2 regions of the Lysinibacillus sp. OL1 genome follow, and region 1 is predicted to be linked to the other one. Evidence: riboswitches for the same ligand, from Rfam matches in the RefSeq annotation. Region 1 holds a riboswitch; the other holds the start of a gene.
What was found. Region 1 has a riboswitch for cobalamin ahead of cobT (nicotinate-nucleotide--dimethylbenzimidazole phosphoribosyltransferase). Riboswitches for the same ligand answer to the same signal wherever they lie in the genome.

Region 1 (6,094 bases):
GTATTGAGATTCGTTACATTGCAGATAGTCCATTACAAGGAAGTATATCGACAGAGCCTACTCTAGAGGATGCATATATTTATATAAATAGAAAAGAGTTATCCATATGAGAGAATTACCTTTTCTAATAAACTTTGAATTAAAAAGACTCATAAAAAGTAGAGCTATTTCCGTCATTCTTATACTAATAATGTTGGTTCTTCCAATTATCATGAATAACTTAGACACTCAGGAAACTTTTATTGAAAAATGGTATGGAACACTTCAATTACAAATGGTATTTTTACTTATTTTAATACCGAGTATGGTTTCATATGTTTGGAAGGGGTATCTTCAATCTTTTGAAAGAGCAGTCATCCTACTAAAATTGACAAATAGGTCGATGTATATAGTTGGAAAAATCGTAGCAGTTATTCTTTTTGTTTCAGTGTATCTATTTTTCTTCTACATAGTTTTTTTTATATTTTATGTAAATAAAGTTCCTATTAGCATTCTATTAATTACATTGTTTCAAGTCTTCCTTTCTATTTTCTACAGCATTACCTTTAGCTTTTTCATTTCCTTTTATTTGAAACGTACTGTATATCTACACATTTTACTAATAATATATTTGGTATTCAGCATTTATTTAAATTCTCCTTATTTTTCTATATGGTTCAATCCTGATTTTATACAACATCAAATGACTGACCTGCTATTTAATGTAAAGAGAGGTATTTTTCTAAGTATTGGCATACTATTTATGTTTGGAAATGTGTTGCTATTTAAAAGAAGGGTGAATGACAAATGAGAGATATCTTTTTATTTTGGTCGAAAGTGGTCTTACGAAGTGATTATTTGTTGACTTATTATACTATCGTCATTCTATTATGTATCTCTCAGTATTTCTTTACAGTCAGTGATGCTCAAGCATTGATTCCTTTATATGGGATTTTCTCAAGTGTATTAACGATTCAAATTATAACTTTGCATCAAAGATATCATGTAGAGAAAATTTTAATGATTTCCCCAATATCGAATGGAAAGCTTTTATTATGGCAATGGGTTTTCAGCTTTATTCTGACCACCCCTGCAATTATGTTACTAGTTGGTTTTGTAAAGTTTGTATATGTAGAGACACCAATATATAAAATTCTACTTATCGTTTTTATTTTTCAGCTATTTACTATATCCATTCCATTTTTGATGGCAACAATTTTTAAAAGTCAAGCAGTGTCTATAATTTTAATTGTCATCATTTATTTTTTATTAATGCTAATGCATGGTTATAGACTAGAAACGATTCAATATTTAGCTCCAACTCTTAACTTTATGTATCCAGATTTTATTCATTACTTAAATGTTATAGGTGTTTTATCCGTTTGTTTGTGTTCTATATCGTTCGCGATTTTATTCAGCAGGAAGGCCACCAATAAAACGGAAAAGTGGGTTGCTGGAATTATGACCAGTATGATGCTTTTCGTTCTATTAAGCTTACATTTTTATAATGGATATAAAGAAGAAGAGCTGTCAAATAAGCCTTATCAAAATTATCAATATAACGGGCTTACTGTCCAATACAAAGGTGTAAGTATAGAAAAAATGAAGAATTATGCGAATGTTTATAAAGACATTACTCAAATAATGGAGAGCTTTGGTGTCAACAACATTCCGTATCACACGCTGAAAATAACGAGGGTTTTTAGCCTTCCAGATAACAATAGTTTAGAAAATATTATTAGTAGCTCTGGCGACATCATTGAAATACGCCCGTATTCTAATAAATTTTTTGAATTTAACTATGGCTATAATATTACAGAAGACATGATAAATACATTAATGAATGAACAGTGGGAAAACAAGGAACAAACTAATTGCTATGAGGTTTTAAAAAGAACAATTGAGCAAAAGGTTATATACACAAATAAAAGCATGCTCTTTAGTGAGGCGAAAAAGAAGTCAGTAGAAAATTTGTTCATAAGTAATGAAAAAGATCCGTATATGGAAAAGTTTCTACATATATTACAGGAAGAACCGAAAAATGCTTATCTGTATATCAAAAGGTTATAAGAAAACCTTAACTAAATTAGGGAGACAGAGTATTATTTCATGAAAATATTAGGTGAGGTATTTAAGTATACAAAGCCATACAAAGCAAAATTATTTCAAGTAAATATTTTGATGGGCATTTCTATGATTTTAAGTATAGTACACCCCCTTTTATTTGGTAAATTTATTGATTCTATAACAGTAAAAGACCTCAATTCAGCATTCATAATTATAGTGTTTATGGCTTTTTTGTTTCTTTTTAATTTATTTTTTAAAGTAATCCAAAAATATTATTTAACGAAATTTGCCTGCTATCTACAAATGGATATTAAGTTAAAGATAATAAAAAGAATCATGGCTATGGACATGGATGAGTATCAATTAAAAGCAAAAGGTGAACTGATGAATAAAATAGAAAATGATACAAAGGCATTTTCTGAAGTAGTATCAGAGTTTTTAAATATTGTTGTAGATTTTATCAGCATAATAATTGTGTTAGTAATATTGATAAATCTTAATTTTATTTTAGCTAGTATTTTATTCATAGCTTGTCCTTTAGCACTTATCATTTTTAAATATTATGGAAGAAAAATAAGGATGATGGATACTGCCATCAAAGAAGATTTAGATTCTTATTTAACCTATTTGGGAGAATTACTGTCATCATTTAAATTATTTAAGATATTTAATACTGAGACAAACGCAATAGATAACTATCAAAAGAAAATTACCTTATTATACAAAAATACTCTTGATAAAATGCGTTTAAGTATAAAATCAGCATCAATAATAGAATTAATAAACTTTACAAGTTATTTGATTATCCTTATTATAGGTGCCTACTTTATTTATAAAGGAAGCCTCACGTTAGGAGTATTAATAGCATTCACTACCTATGCCAATAACTTTAGTCAGTCATTTTTAAGATTTTCTCAACTAAATTCATTTTTACAAGAAGCAATTGTGTCTGTAAATAGAGTAAAAAACTTAATGCAAGACAATAAATATCATCTAAAGAAATTAGAAGTACCTGACTATGTAAATTCTTCGCATCATTTTAGAAAAGATAAAATAGTATTACGGAATGTAAGCTTTACCTATACTAATGCATTATCTCCAGTTTTAGAAAATATAAATCTCCAAATACCTTTGAAGAAAATTGTATTGATTAAGGGAGAAAGCGGATCAGGTAAATCGACATTATTGAATATATTATCAGGTTTATACATTAATTATCAGGGTGAAATATTTCTATCCAATCAAAATATTAGATATATTCCTATTGATGTTTATAGAAAAAGGGTATGTTTGGTAACGCAAGAGCATTTTATAATGACAGGGACAATAAGGGAAAATTTGTTATTAGCAAAGCCGAATGCAACGGACGAAGAATTAATTCAAATTTGTAAAATGGTTAACATTTATTCATATATAGAAACGTTGGACTATAAATTTGAAACTCTTATAGGGCATAACGGGCTTGAATTATCTACTGGGCAACAGCAAAGACTTTCAATAGCAAGATCGCTTCTAAGAGATGCGGATATCTATTTGTTTGACGAGATTACTTCTGCGCTTGATAAAGACAATCAAATAAATATAGAAACATTACTTTTATATTTAAATAAAGAAAAACAAAAGACTGTTATATTGGTTACTCATCACCCTGTTTTAATAAGTGAAGCAGATAAAATTTTTGAAGTTGATAAGCATCAAGTGAATGAGAGGGATTCATTAGTTGTTACAAGCTCTTGATAAGCCTATATTGTTTGAATAGGTGGTGTTACTAAGTTAACACTCAAAAAATTTTTTCCTCTTGACACTAAAAAAGTTGTAAAGTAGATTTAACATAATTACATAAAAGCAATAGGTGCCCACTAGGGAGAATAGGGAATAAAGTGAAAAGCTTTAGCGGACCCGCCACTGTATAAGGGAATTTCATAGTGTATGCCACTAGCAAATTGCTGGGAAGGTACTATGAGGTGTTGAACTTGAGCCAGGAGACCTGCCTACATGCTTTAGAAGATATAGATGATGGAAAAGTCTGTAGTTTATTTGTCATGACAATAAACTACAGACTTTTTATTTTGTCTTAATGAGAACGAGAGGAGAAATAATCATGCAATTATTACAAGACACGATTCAAAACATTCAGGGGGCTGATATGAAAAGTATGGAGCAAGCCAGAAAGCGGATTGATGCGCTTTGTAAGCCCCCAGGTAGCTTGGGTAAACTAGAATCACTTGCCGTACAGCTCTCTGGTATAACAGGACAATTATATCCGATGGTCGACAAAAAAGTGATGATTGTCTGTGCTGCAGATCATGGTGTTTGCGAGGAAGGTGTAACCACGAATCCACAAGATGTTACGGTCTTTCAAACATTAAATTTTCCTAAGGGGGGTACAGGCGTTTGTGCGATTGCTGGCATTACCAATGCAAAGGTGGTCACAGTAGATGTTGGGGTAAAAGGAGATATTCCACTTGATGCAGGTGTCCTTATTCATAAAATTAAATATGGTACAGATAACATGGCACAAGGTCCCGCTATGACCAAACAAGAAGCCATTCAATCGATAGAAGTAGGAATCCGTGTGGCCACTGAGGAAATCATAAAAGGTGCTGATGTACTTGGGACTGGAGAAATGGGCATCGGCAATACAACACCAAGTGCTGCGATATTAGCTGTTTTGACGGGATGCAACCCTATCGAAGTAACGGGGTTTGGTGCAGGAGTAGGCCAAGGAGGCATTGCCTATAAAGCGGCAGTTATTGAAAAAGCAATTACCTTAAATAAGCCTAATCCAAATGATGTTATTGATGTTCTGGCTAAGGTTGGAGGGTTAGAGATAGGGTCGATGACAGGTATTATTCTTGGCGCAGCTGCCCATCTTAAACCCGTTGTCATTGATGGATTTATTTCGACTATAGCCGCCCTCATTGCTTATAAGCTCGAACCAAAAGTAATCGATTATATCATTCCTTCCCATGCTTCAGAGGAACCAGGGGCAAAAATTGCCGCTGCCTTACTAGGCATTGAACCAATGTTGCACATGAATATGCGTTTAGGCGAAGGTTCTGGAGCAGCCTTAGCCTTTCCTATTTTAGATGCAGCTTGCTCGATGATGAAAAACATGGTGACTTTAGAAGAATCAATGCAGTTGTTAAAAAGATAAAAACAATAAAACAGCCAATGACTTAATTTTTGGTCATTGGCTGAATGGTATTTATGCACGATTTAATTTTCGTAATGGCAAGCGCCACTTCATCATATAGGAAAGAATACGTAAAGCTGTAATTACTGCGAATAAAATATAAAGGAAAATATCCCCTGTAAAAACCTCGAAGCCGATTAACAATCCAGCAAGAGCTGCCCAAACCCCATAAACTTCATCACGGAGAACTAATGGTTTTCTTCTAGCTAATAAATCTCGTACAATTCCACCACCTGAACCTGTCAAAACAGCAGCTACAATGACTGCGCTTACTGGCATATCAAGCTTGACAGCATAGAGTGCGCCTTGAATTGCGAATGCTGATAAGCCAATCGCATCTGTGAAGTTACCCCAACGATGCCAATGTTGAATCAGATGATGGGGAAAAATAAAGAATATCGTAATCGCAGCAAGCGCTATTTGAAACATCATATCCTGTCCCCAAAGTGTTGTGACAGGTAGTCCAATGAGTAAATTTCGGATAGCTCCTCCACCAAAAGCAGTCACAATACCAAGTATATATACACCGAATAAATCGTATTCTTCTTCCATGGCAATAATTGCCCCCGAAATAGCAAAGGCAATTGTTCCTATAATACTAAAAACCTCCCAAGCCATCCCTTTCACCCCTTCTATCAATAAATAAACTTTTTTAAAAGTTAAAAGACTTTTTACGTAACAGAATCTATGAATTTAATAGCCAAAATCGGTCATTAAATACGCTTCTTGAAATGAGTCCGCACATTAGCTTAGCGTAAAATGCCCTTAGAAACAATAGGCAAGTTTTACAGGTGCACATACAAATTGATAAAATGTGATTAAAATAAAGAAAAACATTCGTCAAAAGCGTTC
Region 2 (6,094 bases), on a different contig from region 1:
CACGATTCTTATGCGGTCTATTTGAACACAGCGGCATATTTAGGTTTATTTTTATGTGCTATTTTGTTAGTGAGATTATCTATACAAGCCTTAAGGTCGATGAAGCAATAGGTAGGGAATTTTTTCCCTACCTTTTTTCTTTGGCACCTAGAAATATTACAAAAACATTACAAAAGATCTGTTAGGTCTAATGTCGAATTAGCTAATAGTTTCTTTGTGTAGAAGAAAAATGTGTTTTGTAGAATAATGTAGTTTAAGTGCGAATGTTACAGAATTATTTCGAGTTTTACTAATGTATTAAATAGACATGAAATAGTATAAAAGTTATGTAGAAAATGCTAAACTTTAAAAGGCTAAAATAAATATAAGAACATTTGATTAAAATAGAAATCGTTCAAGTGATTACATAGAATATCGAGAGCGAAATTGATAGATGAAGGGAAATGAAGGTAACGTGGCTAAGCGTAACAAATGGCGTAAGTCGATGGTGCTAGCATTAGCACTAGCTGGCGGCTTATTATTTAATACAATTCAACCAACAGAAGTACATGCCGAAGAAACTTCTCAACAAATGATTGAGAAAAAGGCTGAAATAGATGCACAAATTAAAAAATTACAAGAAGAACTAACGAAACTACAACAAGAGATCGACGCAAAAGTAAAGGTATTTAAACAAGTACAAGCAGATATTAAAGAAGTGGATGCTAGTATTGTTGAAACACAAAAACGTATCGAGCAACGTTCAAAAATTTTAAGTGAGCGTATGGCTGCATACCAAGCACAGGACAACACTGTAGGTGTTTATTTAAATGTAGTGCTTGAGGCAAAAAGCTTTGCAGATTTAATGGATCGTGTCGTAGCGGTAAAAACATTAATGGATGCTGACCAAGAATTAGTAGATCAACAGGAAGCAGATAAAGCAAGCTTAGAGCAACAAAAAGCTACATTAGATGAAAAACAAAAGGAACTTCAAAAACAATTCCAAGAGCTTCAGCAAAAAGAAAGCGAAATGGAAGTGAAGAAAGCTGAGAACGAAGCGAAATCACTTGCATTAAAAGCTGAAATTGCAACGAAACAAGAAGAAGAACGTTTAGAAGCTGAGCGTAAAGCAGCTGAAGAAGAGGCAGCTCGTTTACGTGCACTTCAAGCAGCTACACCAGTTATACAAGCAACTCAAAATAATGGTGGAGGCGAACCACAAAAAATTATTGTTGGGTCAGGAGCTGGCACTGTTTCTTCAGGAGATGCCATTTCTACAGCTAAACAATTCCTAGGACGCCCTTATGTTTGGGGTGGTAGCAACCCATCGACAGGCTTTGACTGTTCAGGTCTTGTACAATGGTCATATAAGCAAGCGGGTGTTTCTTTACCTCGTACAGCATCACAACAATATTTAGCAACACAACGCATTTCAGCAGGTGAAGCACGCGTTGGGGACTTAGTGTTCTTCAGCTATGGTTCAGGGGTAGCACACGTAGGTATTTATTTAGGTAATAACACAATGATCGACGCTCAAAACAATGGTGTCGTAATTGAATCACTTGATTGGTGGAATCAATACTTAGTAGGCTTTGGACGTATTCAATAGGCCTCACTATTATATAGACGGTTGAGATAAGAAAAAGGTCATCTTTGTAGAGAAAAATATACAAAGATGGCCTTTTTTGTTTTTGGAATGCTATTCTTTCAAAGAAACAAGACGACAACTTCTATTCTTGAAAAGAGATTTTCCTGCATACTAGATGGATATTAAATTTTAAAATTTACTTTGATGACACCTGTCTCTTTCAACGCTATAAAGAAAATAATAACGAATGGGCCGACAAGTAAACCGATAATACCAAATAACTGTAGACCTATGAACATGGAAATTAATGTTGGTAAAGTGGATAAACCGATATGGTCTCCCATTAATTTAGGCTCGACTACTCGACGAATAATAAGTAAAATAGCAGCTAAGATGAATAATTTTACAGCTATAGAGGTGTTTCCCATCAATAGGTGATAAAGTCCCCATGGCGCTAGAATAATGATAGAACCTAGGAATGGTACAATATCTATTAACCAGATAATAATCGTCATTGTTACTGCGTATTTCGGTTGGATTAATAGCAGTCCAATGAGTGTGACGCCTCCAATAATAAAGCTTACAAATAAGTGAGCCTTCATATAGCCAAGTGTTGCATCTTTTAAGCGATTTAAAATAATTTTTATCTTCTTTGCTGTATTGGGCTTTAAATATTTATAAGTGATTTGCTTTAACTTAGGCAAATCAAGCATAAATAGGAATAGCGCAATCATATAAACGAGAAGACTGATGAATAGGCTGGGTATCTCTGAAAAGAAGGCAGAAACTTTGCTATAATTAAAGAAGCTTAAAAAGGATTCTTCAACTTTCTTTATGAAATCCATTGTGGTTTTTTGAAGCGAAGCACTTACTTCAGGTGGAAAGTCTTCTGTATATTTAGAAATATTTTCTTGCATATGAAGCCACATATCTGATAGCTTGGAAATATAATAGGGAGCTTGCTTAGACAGTAAAATTATTTGTGTCATTATTTGGGTAATGGACAGATAACAAATAATAGATATAACTATTACACTCACTATGTAAATAAAAGCAACTGCTATTTTCCGTGACATTTTCCATTTCCGTTTAACGAACATGACAAGTGGTTCTAAGAAAAATGCACTAATCCCAGCAAGGATTAAAGGCATGGACACTGGGATAACAAAATACGCAGCTAGAAGTAGGGATATAATCACAATCAACCGAAAAATCAATTTCCTAGCATTAAATTTATTCATAAACTCACCTTCTTTGCGAAAAAAATTAAGTTAAGTGTACCATAAATCAAATTTTATTACGTTCTGAATCAATAAAGGTAGGGATGAATTATGGAAAAAGAGATTTTGCAACTTTTTAGTAATTTAACAGAGCATGATCGCGATATTCAATATGAATCTTACGAGGAATTAATGAAAATTATGCAGGAACCTGTAGATTGGACATATGCAGTTTGGGAACAGCTAGTAAAAGCACTTACATACAATAATGGTTATTCTCGTGCACGTGCTGCACAAATTTTATGCGCTTTAGCTGCAAAAAGTGATCCAGAAGAAAGGGTCTTGGAGGATTTTTTAAAGATTTGGGCTGTGACTTACGATGAGCAATCTGCTACAGCAAGGCATGCATTACAAGCAATTTGGAAAATTGGACAAGCGGGTCCAGTACAAAGAGATTTGGTTGTATCGTATCTAGCTAAAAGATTTCAAACATGTATAGATGAAAAACAGCCATCTCTTATTCGTCAGGATATTATTATGTCATTTAAAAAGCTATATGATCAAACAAATGACTCGAAATTATTAGATATTGCCCATCGTTTAATTAATGAAGAACAAGATGCTAAATATAAAAAGAAGTATAAGTCAGCCATCCGTTCAAAGTAGCGAGGTGGTGTTTTTTTGTGCAAATTCTTTGATGAGTGGTAGAATAGTCAACTATAATGAATGAAAAAAGGGGATTATGGCATGAGCATTTATAATTATCTAGTTCGGAAGCCTAATGGCGAAATTTTATCGATGGAAACATATCGTGGAAAAACAATGTTAATTGTTAACACGGCAAACCAATGCCGATTTACATATCAATTTGAAGACTTACAGAAAATGTATGATAAATATGGAAAAGAGAATTTTGTAGTTCTTGGATTCCCTTGTGATCAATTTGGCCATCAAAATCCTGAAGATGGGGAGGAAACTAAGCATCTCTGCAAGGTAAACTATGGGGTCACATTCCCGATTTTTGAGCTTGTACAGGTAAATGGAGAGGCTACCCATCCACTCTTTAATTATTTAAAGCATGAAGTGGATTACCGAGAGTTTGGGAAGGCAAGTATGCAGGAGAAAATGTTGGCAGAAGCAATTGTTCAACTTGCCCCAAGCTTTTTAGATGGTCGTAATATTCGCTGGAACTTTACAAAATTTCTAGTAGATGCTAATGGTAAGACCGTCTCACGCTTTGAACCAACAGATTCACAGCTCGATATTGAAAAAGCAATTGAAACACTATTATAGTAAATTTCTTAATAATGTAAAAATTTGTTAGGGTTTTCTCTTCAAGTAGAAATATTGCTATATTTTAAAACTGAGTACAGCTATTTTTTCTGAAGCATATATGATAAACTGCTTTACAAATGAAATATTCTTGCAGAATAAAGGTGCTAATTAGCATAATCGGGAATCCGGTGAAAAACCGGAGCTGTTTCCGCAACTGTAAGTGCAGCCATTATAAAGATTTACCACTGTCTCAAAGAAGATGGGAAGGTCCTTTATAACACATTCGTTTCATGTGACGAACTGTACAAGCCAGGAGACCGACCTTTATTTGAACGTATAAAAACTTCTCGGAAGCTAGGAGGATATACGGCAAATACATAGGCTTTGTCCAGTTTGATGGCTCATTATGTTATTTTTGTCGTTCCTTTGCAAAAAGGAGCGACTTTTTTATGCCTTTCAAATAAGAATTTTTCATTATAGAAAATAGGGGGGAAGCAAGTGAAAAAAGATGCCCGTTATTCTTGTTATCCATTTATGCGTGAGAAAGCTTCAACGGTCGATTTTGAAATTCGAACAGATAGCCTTACAACACATCTAGGAGTTGCATTAGCTGCGGTAAAAAAAGAGGATGTTCAAGTCGTTGCTGAGGATTTATTGCTTATGTTACCTATGGCGTATCATGTGAATGGCTCAGTTCGTGGGAAATTAGCAGTAACTGAAGAGGATTTATCTTGGTTAAGTGAGCGTTATGATTTTTACGTTCGCCATGTGAAGGAAGAGATTCAAAGTTTTGTTTTACCTCAAGGAACAGAGGCCGCTGCAGCCTTACATCTTTGTCGCAGTGAAGCAAAAAAATCATATCGTACTTTACACAAAGTATCAGAAGAACGAGAGGTTCCTGCTATTCTTTTCGATTACCTTGGTTTATTAGCTAATGTATGTTTTGTCATGGCTGTTTTTATGAATCAGCAAGCTGGAATAGCTGAAATACCGTTTATTAGTAAATCCTACCCAATGAAAAAGAAAAAGGAGAATAACAATGAAGAAAGTATTTAATTTCCAATGGCTATCAGTGCTCTTACTTGCACTGGTATTAGCAGGCTGTGGCACTGCTGAAGATACAAAAAATAAAGATGCTTCGCAAGATACACAACACTCAGAGAAAACAAGCTATAAAGTGACAGATGACCGTGGAGTGGAAATAGAGTTTAAAGAAGTACCAAAAACAGTTGTATCTTTACAACCAAGTAATACTGAAATTTTGTTTGCTTTAGGTGTTGGCGATAAAATTGTAGGAGCAACTGAGTACGATACTTATCCAGAGGAAGCACAAAAAATTGAACGTGTCTCTGATACTACGAACTTTAACAGTGAAAGAATTATAGCGTTAAAGCCAGATGTTGTCATTGCTTATACAATCGGTGATAAGGATGCCCTAAAGCCGCTTGAGGACGCAGGAATTAAAGTGTTTGTTATTCAATCTGCGACAACTTTCGATGATGTTTATGGAGATATCGAACAAATTGCTGCTGTGATGGATGTTGCTGATATAGGAAATAAATTAAATGAAGAGATCAAGGCGAAAATTGCTGAAGTACAAACGAAGGTGAAGGACGTAAAAACGCCGAAAAATGTTTATTTAGAGGTTAGCCCTAAGCCAGACATATATACAGCAGGCTCTAGCACTTTCCAGCAAGAAATATTAGATGCAGCTAATGTTAATAATGTTTTTTCTGACTTGAATAGCTGGGCAAAAGTGAATGAGGAAGATGTTATTGCGAAAAATCCAGATGTTATTTTAACAACAGTAAACGATACAGAAGATCCAATAGGAGAAATTCTTGAACGAGATGGTTGGAATACTGTGACAGCTATTCAAAACAAAGCGGTATTGTCCATCGATACAGATATCTCTAATCGACCTGGTCCGCGTATTGGTGAAGCTGTAGAATTAGTAGCGAAAGCTGTGTACCCCGAATTATTTAAATAAGAAATGTTTCCATGCTAGCTGTGAGCCATTCAGCTAGCATTT

Region 2: another riboswitch for cobalamin. It lies ahead of EW028_RS11135 (hypothetical protein); the one in region 1 lies ahead of cobT (nicotinate-nucleotide--dimethylbenzimidazole phosphoribosyltransferase).

What each region holds. Positions count from the first base shown of each region.
Region 1 covers NZ_SJDS01000001.1:3,729-9,822, forward strand. The annotation lists gene EW028_RS00020 (ATP-binding cassette domain-containing protein) at 1-110, shown strand, start outside; gene EW028_RS00025 (ABC transporter A family member) at 787-2,049, shown strand; gene EW028_RS00030 (ABC transporter ATP-binding protein) at 2,089-3,783, shown strand; cobalamin riboswitch at 3,880-4,055, shown strand; gene cobT (nicotinate-nucleotide--dimethylbenzimidazole phosphoribosyltransferase) at 4,148-5,203, shown strand; gene EW028_RS00040 (trimeric intracellular cation channel family protein) at 5,255-5,860, opposite strand.
Region 2 covers NZ_SJDS01000005.1:106,282-112,375, reverse strand. The annotation lists gene EW028_RS11160 (ABC1 kinase family protein) at 1-111, shown strand, start outside; gene EW028_RS11155 (C40 family peptidase) at 434-1,588, shown strand; gene ytvI (sporulation integral membrane protein YtvI) at 1,750-2,808, opposite strand; gene EW028_RS11145 (hypothetical protein) at 2,899-3,453, shown strand; gene EW028_RS11140 (glutathione peroxidase) at 3,535-4,080, shown strand; cobalamin riboswitch at 4,205-4,402, shown strand; gene EW028_RS11135 (hypothetical protein) at 4,561-5,118, shown strand; gene EW028_RS11130 (ABC transporter substrate-binding protein) at 5,102-6,052, shown strand.